DNA from 2 places in the Dehalobacter sp. TBBPA1 genome. Region 2 is predicted to be linked to the other one. Evidence: riboswitches for the same ligand, from Rfam matches in the RefSeq annotation. Region 2 holds a riboswitch; the other holds the start of a gene.
The links. Region 2 has a riboswitch for cyclic di-AMP ahead of AB3489_RS07175 (C40 family peptidase). Riboswitches for the same ligand answer to the same signal wherever they lie in the genome.
Positions count from the first base shown of each region.

Region 1: linked by a shared signal. The riboswitch ahead of ablA (lysine 2,3-aminomutase) and the one ahead of AB3489_RS07175 (C40 family peptidase) in region 2 are both predicted to bind cyclic di-AMP.

Region 1 is NZ_CP162385.1:2,099,708-2,107,585, forward strand. It holds gene AB3489_RS10300 (PD-(D/E)XK nuclease family protein) at 1-239, opposite strand, end outside; gene AB3489_RS10305 (YaiI/YqxD family protein) at 288-740, opposite strand; gene recQ (DNA helicase RecQ) at 724-2,514, opposite strand; sodium ion sensor (DUF1646 type) at 2,855-2,909, shown strand; cyclic di-AMP (ydaO/yuaA leader) riboswitch at 2,963-3,100, shown strand; gene ablA (lysine 2,3-aminomutase) at 3,405-4,688, shown strand; gene ablB (putative beta-lysine N-acetyltransferase) at 4,663-5,511, shown strand; cyclic di-GMP riboswitch class I at 5,710-5,801, shown strand; gene nhaB (sodium/proton antiporter NhaB) at 5,888-7,393, shown strand; partial or broken gene AB3489_RS10330 (preprotein translocase subunit SecA) at 7,710-7,811, shown strand.
Region 2 is NZ_CP162385.1:1,441,605-1,449,482, forward strand. It holds gene AB3489_RS07165 (ABC transporter ATP-binding protein) at 1-1,249, opposite strand, end outside; gene AB3489_RS07170 (DUF456 domain-containing protein) at 1,451-1,930, opposite strand; gene AB3489_RS07175 (C40 family peptidase) at 2,152-3,348, opposite strand; cyclic di-AMP (ydaO/yuaA leader) riboswitch at 3,352-3,486, opposite strand; gene AB3489_RS07180 (TrpB-like pyridoxal phosphate-dependent enzyme) at 3,690-5,060, opposite strand; gene AB3489_RS07185 (M24 family metallopeptidase) at 5,564-6,748, shown strand; gene AB3489_RS07190 (carbonic anhydrase) at 6,771-7,397, shown strand; gene AB3489_RS07195 (S1 RNA-binding domain-containing protein) at 7,564-7,878, shown strand, end outside.

The DNA.
Region 1 (7,878 bases), 660 kb from region 2:
CCGCCCGCCTCATTAAATACCCTGAATGCCAGGCGGCGGAAACTTAGTACTTCCGTCTTTAAAATACCGCCGGTCTTCAGCACATTAATCAAGTCTCTCTCCGCCTGCAGCGTATACTGTTCCGGCACAAGCAGCACCAAAGGATGATCCGCTCCGTTTTTGACGTGTTCCTTTATTTCATTCAGGCAATAGGTGGACTTGCCGCTGCCGGACCGTCCGTAAATAAACCTAAGACTCATCCTGTTCTCCGTTCCTCTGAGAATTATCCAACTAAAACAGTGTATTTATTATTCAAACGTACGGTCTTTGGTTTCTTCAATCAACCTAATAAAGGCCGTCCTGAACCTTTCATTGTCTTCTTTGGTTCTTTTCTTGACATGGGTGGTCCTTCCTCCCCCACGCCGTACCTTTTGTCCGACGTGACGTTCGAAAAGGAGCCGTTCAATATTGCTGTCCGTATAAATAAGGCCATTTTGATTAATGGCCCTGGCGCCTTTTCCCAGAACAAGCGCCGCCAGTCCATAATCCTGCGTGACAACAATATCTTCCCTGTCCAACCGCTTCATCAGCGCGAAATCTACACTGTCCCGATCCTGGTCCACGGTGATCACCATACTGTAGTCATCCTTCAGTTCATGGGAAGTATCGATGATCATGATGACCGGAAGTTCAAATTGTTTCGCGCAGCTCACAATGAGCTCTTTCACCGGACAGGCATCCCCGTCAACCAATATTTTCATGTCCTTGCAGGGCCTCCTTGATCTCCTCTAAAAAAAGATCCCCGTATTTCTGGAGCTTTCTTTCGCCAACACCATTTACCCGGATCAGGGCATTCCTGTCCTGCGGACAGCTTTGAGCCATTTCCCTGAGCGTGCTGTCCGGAAAAATCATGTACGGAGGCAATCCCTCCTGCTGGGCAATCCGTTTGCGCAAGGCCCGCAGTCTTTCAAAGATTTGTTCAGCGGCGGTGAGCGATACTTCTTCCCGCTGCACCTGAATCTGATATACTCTTTCCTCACTCTTAAGTACAGCCGCCGCTTTCGGCGCAAGCTTCATTACCGGATACTGACCGCCTGCAACCACGAGATAACCTTCGGCTGCCAGGAAACTGATCCTGTCCTTAATCTCCTGCAGCGGTGTGTCCTTCATGATCCCATGGGTAGATAGTCTGTCTAGCCCAAACTGCAGAACTTTTTTGTTCTGGGAGCCTTTGAGTACCTCGGCTACCAACGCCGAACCAAAACGTTCCTTCATCCGATAAACACAGGATAAAATTTTTTGGGCGTCCAGAGTCACATCAACCTTTTTCCGGTCATCGTCACAGTTACTGCAGTTCCGGCACTTATCCGGACTTTCTGTTTCTCCGAAATACTCCAGGATGGTCTGCCTTAAACATCTCGATGTATGGCAGTAATCGACCATGGCCTGCAGTTTTTTATACTCATTGGCCACACGCTGTTCCTGAAATATGGTTTCTTCAATCATCATTTTTTGAATCTGCACATCCTGGGGGCCAAAAAGCAGAAAACATTCTGCCGGCTCACCGTCACGACCCGCCCTGCCGGCTTCCTGATAATAGGATTCGATGTTCTTGGGCATGTTGTAATGAATCACAAACCGGACATTGGATTTATCGATTCCCATGCCGAAAGCGTTTGTTGCCACCATCACAGCAATCTCGTCATAGATAAACTTTTCCTGATTGCGCTTTCGTTCCTGATCGGGCAAACCGGCATGGTAACAGCCGACTGAGAATCCCTGTCCTTTCAGTAATTTATAGAGTTTATCGACATCTTTACGCGTTGCGGCATAGATAATTCCCGAATCATTGAGGTTATTTTTCAGATGGTCCTGGATAAAAACCTTTTTGTTTTCACCGCGCAGAACGGAAAACTTCAGGTTCGGCCTATCAAATCCCGTAATAAAGCAATTCGGTTTCTTGAGGCCCAGCAAGCGGATGATATCCTGCCTGACTTCCTCTGTGGCCGTAGCTGTAAAAGCTCCAAACAACGGCCTTGCGGGCAGGGATTGCAGAAACTTGCTGATCCGCAAATAGCTCGGGCGAAAGTCATGGCCCCACTGGGAAACACAATGCGCTTCGTCTACAGCCACAAAATGGATTGGCAGTCCCTTCAACCTGGCAAGGAACTCTTCCGATTCCAGACGCTCCGGTGCCAGATAGACCAGCTTATACTCTCCCCGCTGCATCCTGTCAATGCGCGACCAGGTCTCTTTCGGAGAAATAGAGCTGTTGATAAACGTAGCCGGAATCCCGGTTTGCCTGAGGCTGTCCACTTGATCTTTCATTAGAGAGATCAAAGGGGAAATGACAAGCGTAACCCCTTCAAACAGAACCGCCGGAATCTGATACGCAATCGACTTGCCTGCCCCTGTGGGCATAATGGCTAACGTATCCTGCCTTTGAAGCAGGCTCTCTATCACTTGCTCCTGCCCTCCTCTGAATTCCCGGTAACCGTAATATTTGAGCAGGGCTTCTTTGGCTTTGGCAATCATATCCAATCAATCTCCCATCCGCCGGGATTATAGAAAAATAACCATAGAGCAGAATCTATGGCCGATTTTATGTATTAAAGTTCGCCGAAAAAAAGTCATTTCCTTTATTAATCTCAGGATTTTTGTTACAATTCTTCATATCGTTGATATCATTGCAGCAATTATTTTCAGGAGGTGTTTCTGTGAACAAGAAACTGTAGTTCACATGGTTAGGAAACATTGCCAAAAAAATACATTTTAAATTGACATTAAATTAATCTTTTGTTATCCTATATTTATCAGCTAATATTTTGGCTGGATTCAGTAAATAGGATACGCAAAACATAATACGTTTGCTTTCGGTTGGAATGGCACTTGCCATTTTCAAGAGAAACAAGGCTCTGGGGTGGGAGGCTACTTAATGTGTTAGCTTTTCACCTTATGTTTTTATCAAAGAATAAAACTGAATTTATTTTAAACGCTGAATCCGTATGGAACGGGAGACCCAAACAAATAGGGGTGAATCCATAGCAGGTGCTTTGGTAGGGTTAGGCTCTTTCGACCCGAATCCGTCAGCTAATCTCGTAAGCGTTGGAAGAGAAGGTGATTAATATGCTTGATGACACCTTTAGTTAGGGTATAAATTTTTTAGGCATATGCTGCAGGGACCTCTCTGCAGCATTTTTTATTGAAGAAAAAACAATTATTAAAAAGGAAGGATTGCTATGATTTCTGTATGTATTTCGGGTCTTGGCAGAACAGGTAGGAAATTGCCGGAGTATTATTACAAGAAGATGATATCAGAATCGTAGCGGCAATATGCAGTCCCCCACAGCCATAAAAGAGGCAAACATTTAGGAGAGATTAAAGGAGGAACAGGCTGAATAAAGATTGGAGAGGAGCATAATGAAATGCCGAGAGATTACAGGGATATACCTTTATGGAAAGATATAACGACAGAACAATGGCAGGATTGGCAATGGCAGATTGCCAATCGAATCACCGGAATAGATCAGTTGGTACAGGTGGTCAATCTTACCCAGGATGAGCGCCAGGGAGTAGAAGTAAGTCTTAAAAAATTACGTATGGCAATAACACCCTATTATGCGATGCTCATGAATCCTAATGATGCGCATTGCCCTATACGGCGGCAAGCAATACCGACAGTTCATGAAACTAAAATATCCAAGTTCGACAGTTGTGATCCGCTGCATGAAACAGTCGACTCGCCAGTCCCGGGTCTTACTCACAGATATCCGGACAGGGTACTTTTGCTTATTACTGATCAGTGTTCAATGTATTGTCGCCACTGTACAAGAAGACGATTTGCCGGGCATGAGGATAGGGCTCTTTCCCAGGACAATATCAAACGGGCGATTAATTATATCAGAGCGCATAAAGAAGTCAGAGATGTACTTTTGTCAGGAGGGGACGCCTTATGCCTCTCTGATGAAAGGCTGGAAGCAATCATAAGATCAATACGAGAAATCAAACATGTGGAAATAATACGGATAGGCACAAGAACACCAGTTGTCATGCCTCAGAGAATTACCGATACGCTCTGCAAAATGCTGAAAAAATATCATCCAATTTGGCTGAATACTCACTTTAACCACCCCAAGGAATTGACAATTGAGGCTCGCATGGCATGCGAGAAATTGGCAGATGCCGGAATTCCTCTTGGCAACCAATCTGTACTTTTAAAAGACATTAACGATTGCCCCTATATAATGCGTGATTTGGTTCAGAAACTGATAAGCTCCAGAATTAGACCATATTACCTTTATCAGTGCGACCTTTCAGAAGGAATAGAGCATTTCAGAACTCCGGTTTCTGTAGGGATTGAAATCATAGAAATGCTGCGTGGACATACCTCGGGTCTAGCTATTCCACAGTTTGTTGTGGATGCGCCTGGAGGCGGGGGGAAGATCCCAGTCAATCCACAATACTTGATTTCATATTCCCCTGAAAAGGTCATTCTTAGAAATTATGAAGGTGTAATTTGCACGTATAGCGAGCCTCGGGATAAAACGCACCAGTGCCGAAAATGCGGCACGTGCAGTAAATTCAAGAATAAAGAATACCGGGGATTAGAAAAGTTATACAGAGATGAACAAGTGTGCTTGATTCCAAGTACAAACGTAAGACTCAACAAGAGGGAGGACTTCCATGAATATAGATCAAGACGAATGTGAAAATTTATATACAAACTTTTCGGGTGTGGACATGTACGTGGATTATCGCAATAAAAGGCTTAAAATATTGAGTCATTCTCTTTTGTCTGAGTTGATAATCAAAGAGATTATTGATTATTCCAAAAAAGAAAATCTGGGTAAGATTATTGCGAATTGTTATAAACAAGATCTTAGTATCTTTGAGGAATGTGGGTTTGTAGCAGAGGGGGTTATCGACGGTTTTTTTCAGGGAGAGGATGCAACTTGTATGTCCCTTTTTCTTGATACGAAGCGCAAAAATTCACTCTATGAGGAGAAAGAAAACAGAATTATCGATTATTGCGTTAAGAATACCAATAAATTCGAGCTGAATAAGAATAAAAACTATACGATAAGGCAGGCCGTGCCGGACGATATTCCCCAGATAATTCAGCTTTTTCAAACGGCATTTGAAACCTATCCAACTCCTATTTTCAGCAGAGAGTATCTTCAAAAAGTTATGCAGGATCATATTTTATATATGGTAGCGGAAGAAGAAGGAAAAATTATCAGTATTGCTTCGGCGGATCTTGACAAACAACACATGAACGCTGAAATAACTGATTGCGCCACTTATCCAAAGTATAGAGGCAGAAACATATTAAGCGAATTGATATTCCAACTGGAAACACACTTGAAACGCAATGGCTTTGCTACAGCATATAGCCTTTCAAGAGCTAACAATCTTGGAATCAACAGGTCTTTAAGCAAGCTGGGGTATATGTATCGGGGTAGACTAATCAACAACTGCCATATTTGCGGCGGTTTTGAAGATATGAATATTTGGGTAAAAACTTTAAAATAGTAAAATACTATTTTGTAAGTCAAGGGGAAGAAGATTTTTGAGAGATAGCCTGATTTGCTAAAGGATTATATTAAAAAACAAAATACTTAAGATAAATACCTGGACTCTTCAGCATAAAGTGGATATATTCAGGGTATTCAAAAGAATAATTTTCTGTTATAATATAAAAGCTTAAGCAAAAATAACAATATATAGTTGTACAGGTTGATGCAAACTTCGTGAAAGTGAAGGACGCTAAAGCTATGGGTCTAAGGTTGCTTGTAAGTTGCTATGATTGCCAGGCTGCAAGTAATATGAACTTCTTGGGGGGGAGTAGTTCCGTTTTGGAGTACTCTCTTTTTTATGTCTTTTATTTTCACTTGGGAGGATAGTACATATGAAAGAAATGGGCATCGGACGGGCTTTCAGAGATAATTTTCTGGGCCGCGCTCCGGACTGGTACAAAAGAACAATTCTTGCTTTTCTGGTGTTGAACCCTATTTTGATGGTTACCGCCGGTATGTACGTTACCGGGTGGGTGTTGATTGTCGAATTTATTTTTACCCTGGCAATGGCGTTAAAATGTTATCCGCTTCCTGCCGGTGGGCTTCTGGCGATTGAAGCCGTTGTGCTCGGACTTACTAACCCTCATATGGTCTATCACGAGGTTGAAATGAACCTGCCGGTTATTCTTCTTCTGATGTTCATGGTTGCCGGGATCTATTTTATGAAAGAAGGTCTTGTGTACCTGTTTTCCAAGCTCCTTACTAAAGTACACTCTAAAGTCGCGCTTTCATTCCTGTTCGCTGTTCTAGGTGCGGTTCTTTCCGCGTTTTTGGACGCGCTGACCGTAACCGCAGTGATTATCGCCGTGGCCTATGGTTTCTATTGCATCTTCCACAAGTTTGCTTCCAGCGAAAAAGTATACGAAACGTATGACATTAATCACGACCATAGTGTTGATGAAAAACATCATGAGGACCTGAACGAGTTCCGTGGTTTTCTGCGTAATCTTCTGATGCATGGCGCTGTGGGCACTGCGCTGGGCGGAGCAATAACACTGGTTGGTGAACCGCAGAACCTCTTAATTGGCTCCATTATGCAATGGGACTTCGTAGATTTCTTTATACAATGTGCCCCTGTGTCTATCCCGGTATTGATCGTTGGTCTTCTGACTACCATTATCCTTGAAGTTACTAAGTTCTGGGGGTACGGCTACCAGCTTCCTGAGTCTGTGCGAAAGGTTATGGAAGATGATGTAAAAGTCAAAGATACTGCCAGGAATATGCGCGGACGTGTGCGCCTGATTGTTATGGCTTTGTGCGGTGTTGTGCTGATCTTCTCCCTGGCACTGCACCTGGCGGAAGTAGGTATTATTGGTCTGATGATTATTATCCTGCTTACAGCCTTCAACGGGGTTACTGAAGAAAAGCGCATCGGTCATGCGTTTGAAGAAGCGCTGCCGTTTACTGCGCTGCTGGTCGTATTTTTCGCCGTCGTTGCGGTTATTCATGATCAGCATTTGTTTACGCCGATTATTCAATGGGTATTGAACATCGAAGGACAGAATCAGCTTGCCGCTTTTTTTACGGCCAACGGCGTCCTTTCGGCAATCAGTGACAACGTTTTTGTGGCTACGGTATATATGACTGAAACAAAGCAAGCGTTTGAAGCCGGAGCTATTGCGCTGGAGCAGTACAACAAGCTGGCAGTTGCCATCAACATGGGTACAAATATCCCTTCCGTTGCCACACCAAATGGTCAGGCGGCGTTTCTGTTTCTCTTGACTTCTGCACTTGCACCGCTGATTCGCCTGTCTTACGCTGAGATGGTAAAACTGGCTCTGCCATACGCCGTCGTTATGACTGCAGCAGGTTTACTGGCAACAATGTACCTGTTATAACACTTGAGAATATCAGATTACAAGGGTTTGAGCATTACTGATCTTTTAGTATCTCGACTTTCGGTGACCTTATATACGATGAGAAAGATTGTCCGTTGTTAAGACTGAGGTTGTCAAACTTTTAAGCCTGGCCACATATCCTACCCAAGGAGTGTGGATATCATGACTGATCCAATAACTAATACATGTCATCGCGGCTGAAATTAACATGACAAATACCCGACTGAGAGGAGTTACCTTGCCGCCGCTGTCGAGATTGAAAGGCGGCTGACGGAGGTCAAGGCCCCTTCTTAAGCATGGAGAAAGGGGCAAGTGGCTGGAGGAGTCTCAGAGTACGGCCGGCAGACATATAAAGGTCTTCAGAGAGTACGGGAACAAACTGCCCGATGCTTCCGCCGGCAACTCAAATTACGCACCAGTGCGCAATTTGACATACTCCCAGGCGGTGATCCTAGGAGTCCCGGAAGAAGAACGAAAAATGCGTT
Region 2 (7,878 bases):
CGATCCCGATCGCATTTCTTAAGGATTCCAGCGTGATATCCCGGATGTCGTTACCGTCAATCGTAATGGTTCCTTCGGTAACGTCATAGAAACGGGGGAGTAGGGAGCACAGTGTTGTTTTTCCGCCGCCAGAGGGACCCACCAGAGCAACTTTCCTTCCGGTAGGAATTCGGACGCTGACATTTTGGAGGACATCATCATCGAGGTTGTATCGGAAAGAAACATTGGAAAATTCTATTTCACCTTTGACATTTTCCAGAGGCAGGGCGTTTGGTTTTTCCATAATATCAGGTTTTGTCTCCATAATTTCCTCAAAGCGTTTAAACCCGGCAAAACCCTTTTGAAACTGTTCGGTAAAATTAATCAGTACTTCCAATGGTTGAACAAAGATATTGATGTAAAGCAGGTAAATGACAAGTTCCGTAAGTGTTAGTGATCCACCGGCAATGGACAGGCCGCCGGAGATAATGACGACAATATAAAGCAGCCCGGAAAGGAAGGAATTCCAGGCAAAATAACCTCCCATCATTTTATAGCTGCCGGCTTTGGATGCCAGAAAGTCCTGATTGCTTTTCCGGAATTTCATTTTTTCTGCTTCTTCGTTGGCAAAGGACTTGACCACCCGGATTCCAGCCAGACTATCCTGAAGGCTTGTGTTGACTTTGGCAATTTTGACCCGGTTATCTAGGAAGACCGCTTTCATCTTGAGATTACGCTGAATACTGAAAATCACCATGATCGCTGTGACAGCGAGCAGGATAAGAGTCATTGGCACATTCAGCAGCATCAGCAAAACAAATGACCCGATGATTTTCAGGAAGGAAATAAAGATATTCTCCGGTCCGTGATGCGCCAGTTCGGAAATGTCAAAAAGGTCATTGACGAGTCTGGACATCAGCTCACCGGTATTGTTCTGGTCGTAGTAAGAGAAAGACAGACGCTGAAAGTGCGTGAATAAATCTCTGCGCATGTCGGCTTCCATCCGGGCTCCCATGATATGGCCCCAGCAAGTGATAAAATACTGGCAAAAGTAGCGGATTATGTAGAGTGTCAGCAATACTGCGCTGAAAAAGCCGATACTGTGCAGGATCACTTCTCTGCCTTGTGTAAAAACATTTTTGCTTAAGTGATTTAGGATTTGAGGGAAGGACAGATCGACGACGGAGACAATCACTGCACAAAGCATATCCGTATAAAACAACAGGCGGTAAGGCTTATAATAACGAACAAAACGGTTCAGGATATTCATGCTGCCGAGCCACGCTTTCTAAAAATAAAGCCTGCAAATACTTGCAGGAATCTTACTCTTTTCTCGGAACAGTATAGCATATTTCATTAAAATTAAAAAATCAGGCGGATGGGTTCCATTCTATGGAAAAAATGAAATTAATATTTCTGTCAGAAATCAAAGGGGAAATGTGCTTTCTAATAGAATATTTATGCAAAGTCATTAATAGATGCGCACGAAAAAATAGACAATCATAATGATTTCGGCACCGATCTTGACAGCAGTACCGCCAAGGACACCGAGCAGTGTACCTAAACCAATTTGGATTGTCTTCTTTAATTCCGTACCACGGATCAGTTCGGCTGCAATCGCCCCCAAAAACGGACCGAGAATGATACCAAGCGGTCCAAGAACGATCAAACCCAGAATGGTGCCGATCACTGCGCCCCAGGCTGCCTGCTTGCTTCCACCGAAGCGTTTCGTTCCGATAGCCGAGGCAAAATAATCCACAAAGAACAGCAGGATTACGACCAGGGCCTGCAGGATGAAAAAGTAGGCATTTAATGTTGCGAAGCCTGTCATGAAGCCATAGACCAGCATGCCTGCATAGATCAAAATGACGCCGGGCAAAACGGGAAGAACAGTTCCAACAATACCCGCAATAAAGAGAACAACCGCAATGATTAAAGCAATCATATCCATTCTTTCTTCCCTCCATTTTCAGATAGGATCATTCATATGTTCTATGATAATAACCAATGAATTTGCTGCTTACCCGTATAAATATACTGGATTGGAAAGAAAAATTCAATTTTTTAATGCAAACAGCTCGGTTATGTTCAAGTCATTGACATAAAAATGATGCTAAAAGTTAACTATTAGCATCATCCTATTTGTGTTGATAACTCTTGCCAGCAAAGTTGTTAATATCTGCGGGCACCAAGATAACTGGACGAATGCGCGCTTAGATTGGATACGACAACGCCGGTTGAATAATTAAAGGCGTGCACATATTGTCCTCCGCCAATATAAATACCGACGTGTGAGGCGCCCCGGGCATAGGTCGAGAAAAAGACAAGGTCTCCAGGCTGCAGCTCATCCCTGCCAACCGGGGTACCGGAAGCATACTGCGCGAAAGAGGAATGGGGAAGGGAGACACCGGCCGCAGCGTATACATAGCGGGTAAATCCGGAACAGTCAAACCCGCCGGGGCTTATTCCACCATAAACATACGGGCATCCGACATAGCCCAGTGCATAATCAACGACATTTGAATAGCTATTGGATCTGGAAGCAACCAGGATCGGCTTGGCAGTCGGGCCTTCGGCAATCACTTCAGTCACAGCGTCCTGGAGAATCGTTTCCTTGACAACCTGCTTTTCCGAATACTTGCCGTTACTCTGGACATAAGAATAGGTTACGGACTTCGATCCGTCACTGCCTGCCGTAATCACTTCTTTTTTACCAAAGCCGAGCTTATAATCCTTCTTGGTGATGGTATCATATTGGATTTTCTGCGTTTCCGTATATTTTCCCTGACAGATGACCGTAAGGGAGTTATGGTCAATCAGAGATTTCAAAACCTGTTCAGGTGATTGAATTTGAGAAAGCCCGGCCGTTGTTTTGGAGGATATGACGTCTTCGGCGATCTTAACGGAAGTCACGACATTATCTTTCGTGGGTTTCACGTAATACGCCTGAAATTCTTTTAAGACCTGATCAATATCTTCCGCTTCCGGCAAAACGGCAATCACAGTACCATTAATGGTGAACTGATAGGCATCGTAGGGGTGATTAATTTTTTCTTCAACATTGTTTGGCCGCAGCGCAGAACGAAGATAATCGGCATTGCTGACGGTGATATTGGTATAGGCCATCTCGTAAGGTTTTTCTTTGGCTGCAGACGCCATAAGTGTATCTGCGGTATTCTGGTTAAAGACGAGTCCAAGTTGTTTCCCGTTGACTGAGACAGCGACGGCATTCATTGGGGTGGCAAGGTAACAGGCAAACGACCCGATTAATATCATTGTAATAAATAAACCACCGAGCAGGCGCGGTGATTTCCATGATATTTTTTTAAGGCAGGTCAAGGTAACGCAAATGATCTGCTTAAAATGCATCAAATTTTCACCTTTCTTAGCTTACGAGGTTAGTTGACGGATTCGGACCAAAGGTATAGGCCCTACGCAAAATGCGATTCACCCCAGAAAAAGAAGTTCCCCCGCTCCAGGCTGGCCTGGATTCAGCTCTTTATTTAGTTCATATTATAATACGCAATTTTGTAATATTTCGACACATAATTTAAATATCCTGCCTCGGAACGAAAATTTTATAACGCTGTGCAAAGCTACAACGCCCAAGAGATATAAAGGAAGGACGCCTCAATTTATATTTGAAGCGCCCTTCATAGGCTGTGTTTAGATACATTCCCTTATCACGAAGTCTGTTAGGAATGCCGATTCTATAGATCCACTTTTGGCAGCGTAGCAAAGCCTTTTTCCAGATCAGCATCGGTCGGAATATAGTCTGTCATTGTGCCGGCGTTATAGCTCATATAAGCAGCCATATCAAAATATCCGGTGCCAGTCAGGCCAAACAGGATGGTCTTCTTTTGACCGGTTTCCTTGCACTTGAGCGCTTCATCCATTGCAACCCGCAAAGCATGTGCGGATTCCGGAGCAGGCAGGATGCCTTCACAGCGCGCAAAGGCTGTAGCTGCTTCAAATACCTTGGACTGTTCAACTGCCCGGGCTGTCATATAGCCGTCATTGTACAGTTTGGAAACGATTCCGCTCATACCGTGATACCTGAGGCCTCCGGCATGGTTCGGAGAGGGAATGAACCCTGATCCGAGCGTATACATTTTGATCAGGGGCGTCGTTTTTCCTGTATCTCCAAAATCAAACGCATATTTGCCGCGGGTCAGAGAAGGGCAGGAGGCCGGTTCAACACCAATAAACTCGATATTATTTTTGCCGCGGATCTTGTCACCCATGAAGGGTGCAACCAGACCACCAAAGTTTGACCCACCGCCGACACAGCCGATGATCATTTCAGGCTCAATGCCGTACTTGTCACAGGCAAGCTTGGTTTCTTCGCCGATCACGGACTGGTGCAGCAGGACATGGTCGAGTACGCTGCCAAGTACATAACGGCAGTTTTCGGTTTTGACAGATGTTTCAATCGCTTCCGAAATCGCGCAGCCAAGAGAACCGCCTGTGCCGGGGTTTTCAGCCAGAATCTTCCGGCCGATTTCCGTCGTGTCGGAAGGAGATGGAATGACTTTTCCACCATAGGTTTCAATGACGGCTTTCCGGTAAGGCTTTTGTTCTGCAGACACCTTCACCATATAGACCGTTAATGGAATATCATAAAACGCACAGGCCATCGATAAGGCCGTACCCCATTGTCCTGCACCGGTTTCCGTTGTCAGCGAAGATAGACCCTGTTTTTTGGCATAATAAACCTGGGCAGCTGCAGAGTTTAATTTGTGGGAACCTGAAGTATTCGTGCCTTCAAATTTGAAATAGATCTCTGCTGGTGTATCCAGCAGCTTTTCGAGATTATAGGCTCTCACGAGCGGGGAAGGACGGTACATCCTGTAGTATTCACGAACTTCCTCAGGAATTTCGATATATTCGTCCGTGTTGTTCAGTTCCTGTTCAATCAGTTCGTCACAGAAGATCGGCCGCAGATCATCTGCGGTGCAGGGCTTCATCGTGCCCGGATGAATAAAGGGCGGCGGGAGCTCTTTCATAACAGCTTTTACATTATACCAGTACTTGGGCATCTCTTCTTCAGGTAAATAGATTTTGTAAGGTATGCTTGTCATGGTCTTCATTCCTTTCCAGATTATTATTAACTATCTTTTGATTAATCTTCGTTGAATAAACGAAAATCTATTAAAAAAAAGCCTTGTCCAAACTATCGGACAAAGACTTTGATCTCTGCGGTACCACCCAACTTGCGTTTACACGCCGCTTAAAACGTATGACGGACATACGCTCCATTCATAACGGGCGGAGTTCCCGGCCTGCATACGCTTACATCAATCATTCTTTGTAATCTCTGCACGGCCCTCATGAGTCCATTCACATCAGTGCTGTTACCGCTTTTCCACCGACTGCGGCTCTCTTGAAACAGCAAACATCATGTTACTACTCTCATTCTGCGGTTTAACAGTATCAAATATTGCTTAAATCTTAGCTTGAAATTAACTTTTTGTCAAGAAAATGTAAAACTTCAAAGTCAGGGAATTGCACCATTTTGAAAAAACGCAAAGTATGGTAAACTCTAGAGAAGTACGCGATACATTGTCTAACGGAGGAACTGTCTATGACACTTATGATAAACGAACTTGACCGGAGACTGAATCACTTGTGCGACCTCATGGATCAGACCTATCTTGAATGGGATGCTATCCTTATACTTGGTAAAGTGAATCAGTATTATTTTACAGGAACAATGCAGGACGGCATGCTTGTAATTCAAAAAGACCGGACCCGGCACTATTTTGTGCGCCGAAGTTATGATCGCGCCAAAGCTGAATCGCCTCTGACAACGATCTATCCGATGGAAAGTTACCGTGATGCGGCCGGGATGATCGGACCTGGGCTAGGGAATACGTATCTTGAAACAGAGATTGTGCCGCTCGCCATGCTGCAGCGGCTGAAGAAGTACTTCACGATGAGAAGCATTCATTCAGTAGACAAGCTGGTGCTGTCGGTCAGAGCGGTCAAATCGCCGTACGAGCTGGAATGGGTGGAACAAGCAGGAAAAAACCATTGTAAGCTGCTGCATGAACTTGTTCCGCCACTGCTCAGGGAAGGTATGAGCGAGGCCGATTTTGTAGCGGAACTTTATGCCGCCATGATCAAGATTGGACATCATGGTGTCAGCCGTTTTTCCATGTTTCAGACGGAAATGGTTGCCGGACAGATTGGTTTTGGAGAAAGCTCTCTTTACCCAACCAGCTTTGACGGCCCCGGTGGGGCCTATGGTATGTGTCCTGCCGTTCCTTTGTTAGGCAGCCGGGAAAGAAAGCTAAAAAAAGGGGATTTGGTTTTTGTCGATGTCGGTTTTGGCTGCAATGGCTATCATTCCGATAAAACCCAGGTCTATATTTTTGGAGCCAAGCCTGATGCCGATGTTGTGAAGGCGCATCGCGCCTGTATGGAAATTGAGCAGCGTCTGGCAGAAAAACTGATTCCAGGGGCGATACCGTCGGAAATCTATCAATCGGTAATGAGCACGCTCAGTGAAGACTTCAGACGGAACTTTATGGGGTATGGGGAACGGCAAGTTAAGTTTCTCGGACACGGCGTTGGACTTCATGTCGATGAACTGCCTGTGATTACGAATGGTTTCCTAGCGGAACTCACTGAGAATATGGTCATCGCGCTCGAACCGAAAAAGGGTCTGCCCAACATTGGCATGGTGGGAGTGGAAGACACCTATGTGGTAAGTGCTGCCGGCGGCAGATGTCTCACGGGCGGAGGAACGGACATTATCGAGGTATAAATAAGAAGCAAGGATGTAAAATATGGAGAAATTACTTCAGGGCCTTATTCAATTTAAAGAAACGGATTTCCAGGAGCACAGGCAGCTTTTTGAAGAATTAGGGAATTCTCAAAGCCCGCATACGTTATTCATTGGCTGTTCGGATTCGAGACTGGTACCCAATTTAATCACCGGAACTTTACCCGGAGAACTGTTTGTTATCCGGAATATCGCCAACATTGTACCGCCTTACCGTAATATAGAAGAGTATTTGGCCACGACTTCTGCAATTGAATATGCCGTCAATATTCTTGGCATTCAGCATATCGTAGTCTGCGGCCATTCCAATTGCGGAGGGTGCAAATCGCTATATGCCTCGGAGAAAGAAATGCAATCGATTCCGCACACCCGAAAATGGCTGGAATTGGCAGGGAATGTTAAAGAAAAGATTACAGCAATGAATATTCCAGAATCGGAAATGGCGAAAAGGGAATGGATGACTGAACAAATCAACATTGTGGAGCAGCTCAAACATTTGTTAACATACCCGTTTATCAAGGAAAGAGTCCTGAATCAGACGCTGACAATCGAAGGCTGGTACTATATTATTGAAACGGGTGAGGTCTTCCGCTACAATCGGCATAATAGTGAATTTGAACTTGTGAATTGACTGCGAATCAAGACTTGGATATCGTTTGATCCAGGGAGTCAAAGATCGTATGATTTCCTGGATTTTAGTATAAAAATGACCGATAGTAGTACAATCTTCTAAATAAAGATATAATAGGAAATACTAAGATCTGATATCAGATATATGAAATAAAGAGGAAATTTGGATGATTGAATATGGCAAAATGCAGGAACTAAAAGTCGTGAAAACATCTCAAAATTGGTATATCCTGAATGCAAAGAACGATACGCAAAATAGTGTATTATTACCGATAAGCCTGGCTCCAAAGGATATCAGAATAGGTGATAAAATCGAAGTATTTGTGTATAAGGATACGAAAGAAAGGATCATAGCCTCCATAAAAAAACCAAGGCTGGTACTTGGTGAAACGGCTGCTTTAACTGTCGTCGATACGACAGAATTTGGCGCTTTTTTAGACTGGGGTTTGGAGAAAGACTTATTGCTGCCGCTTAAAGAGCAA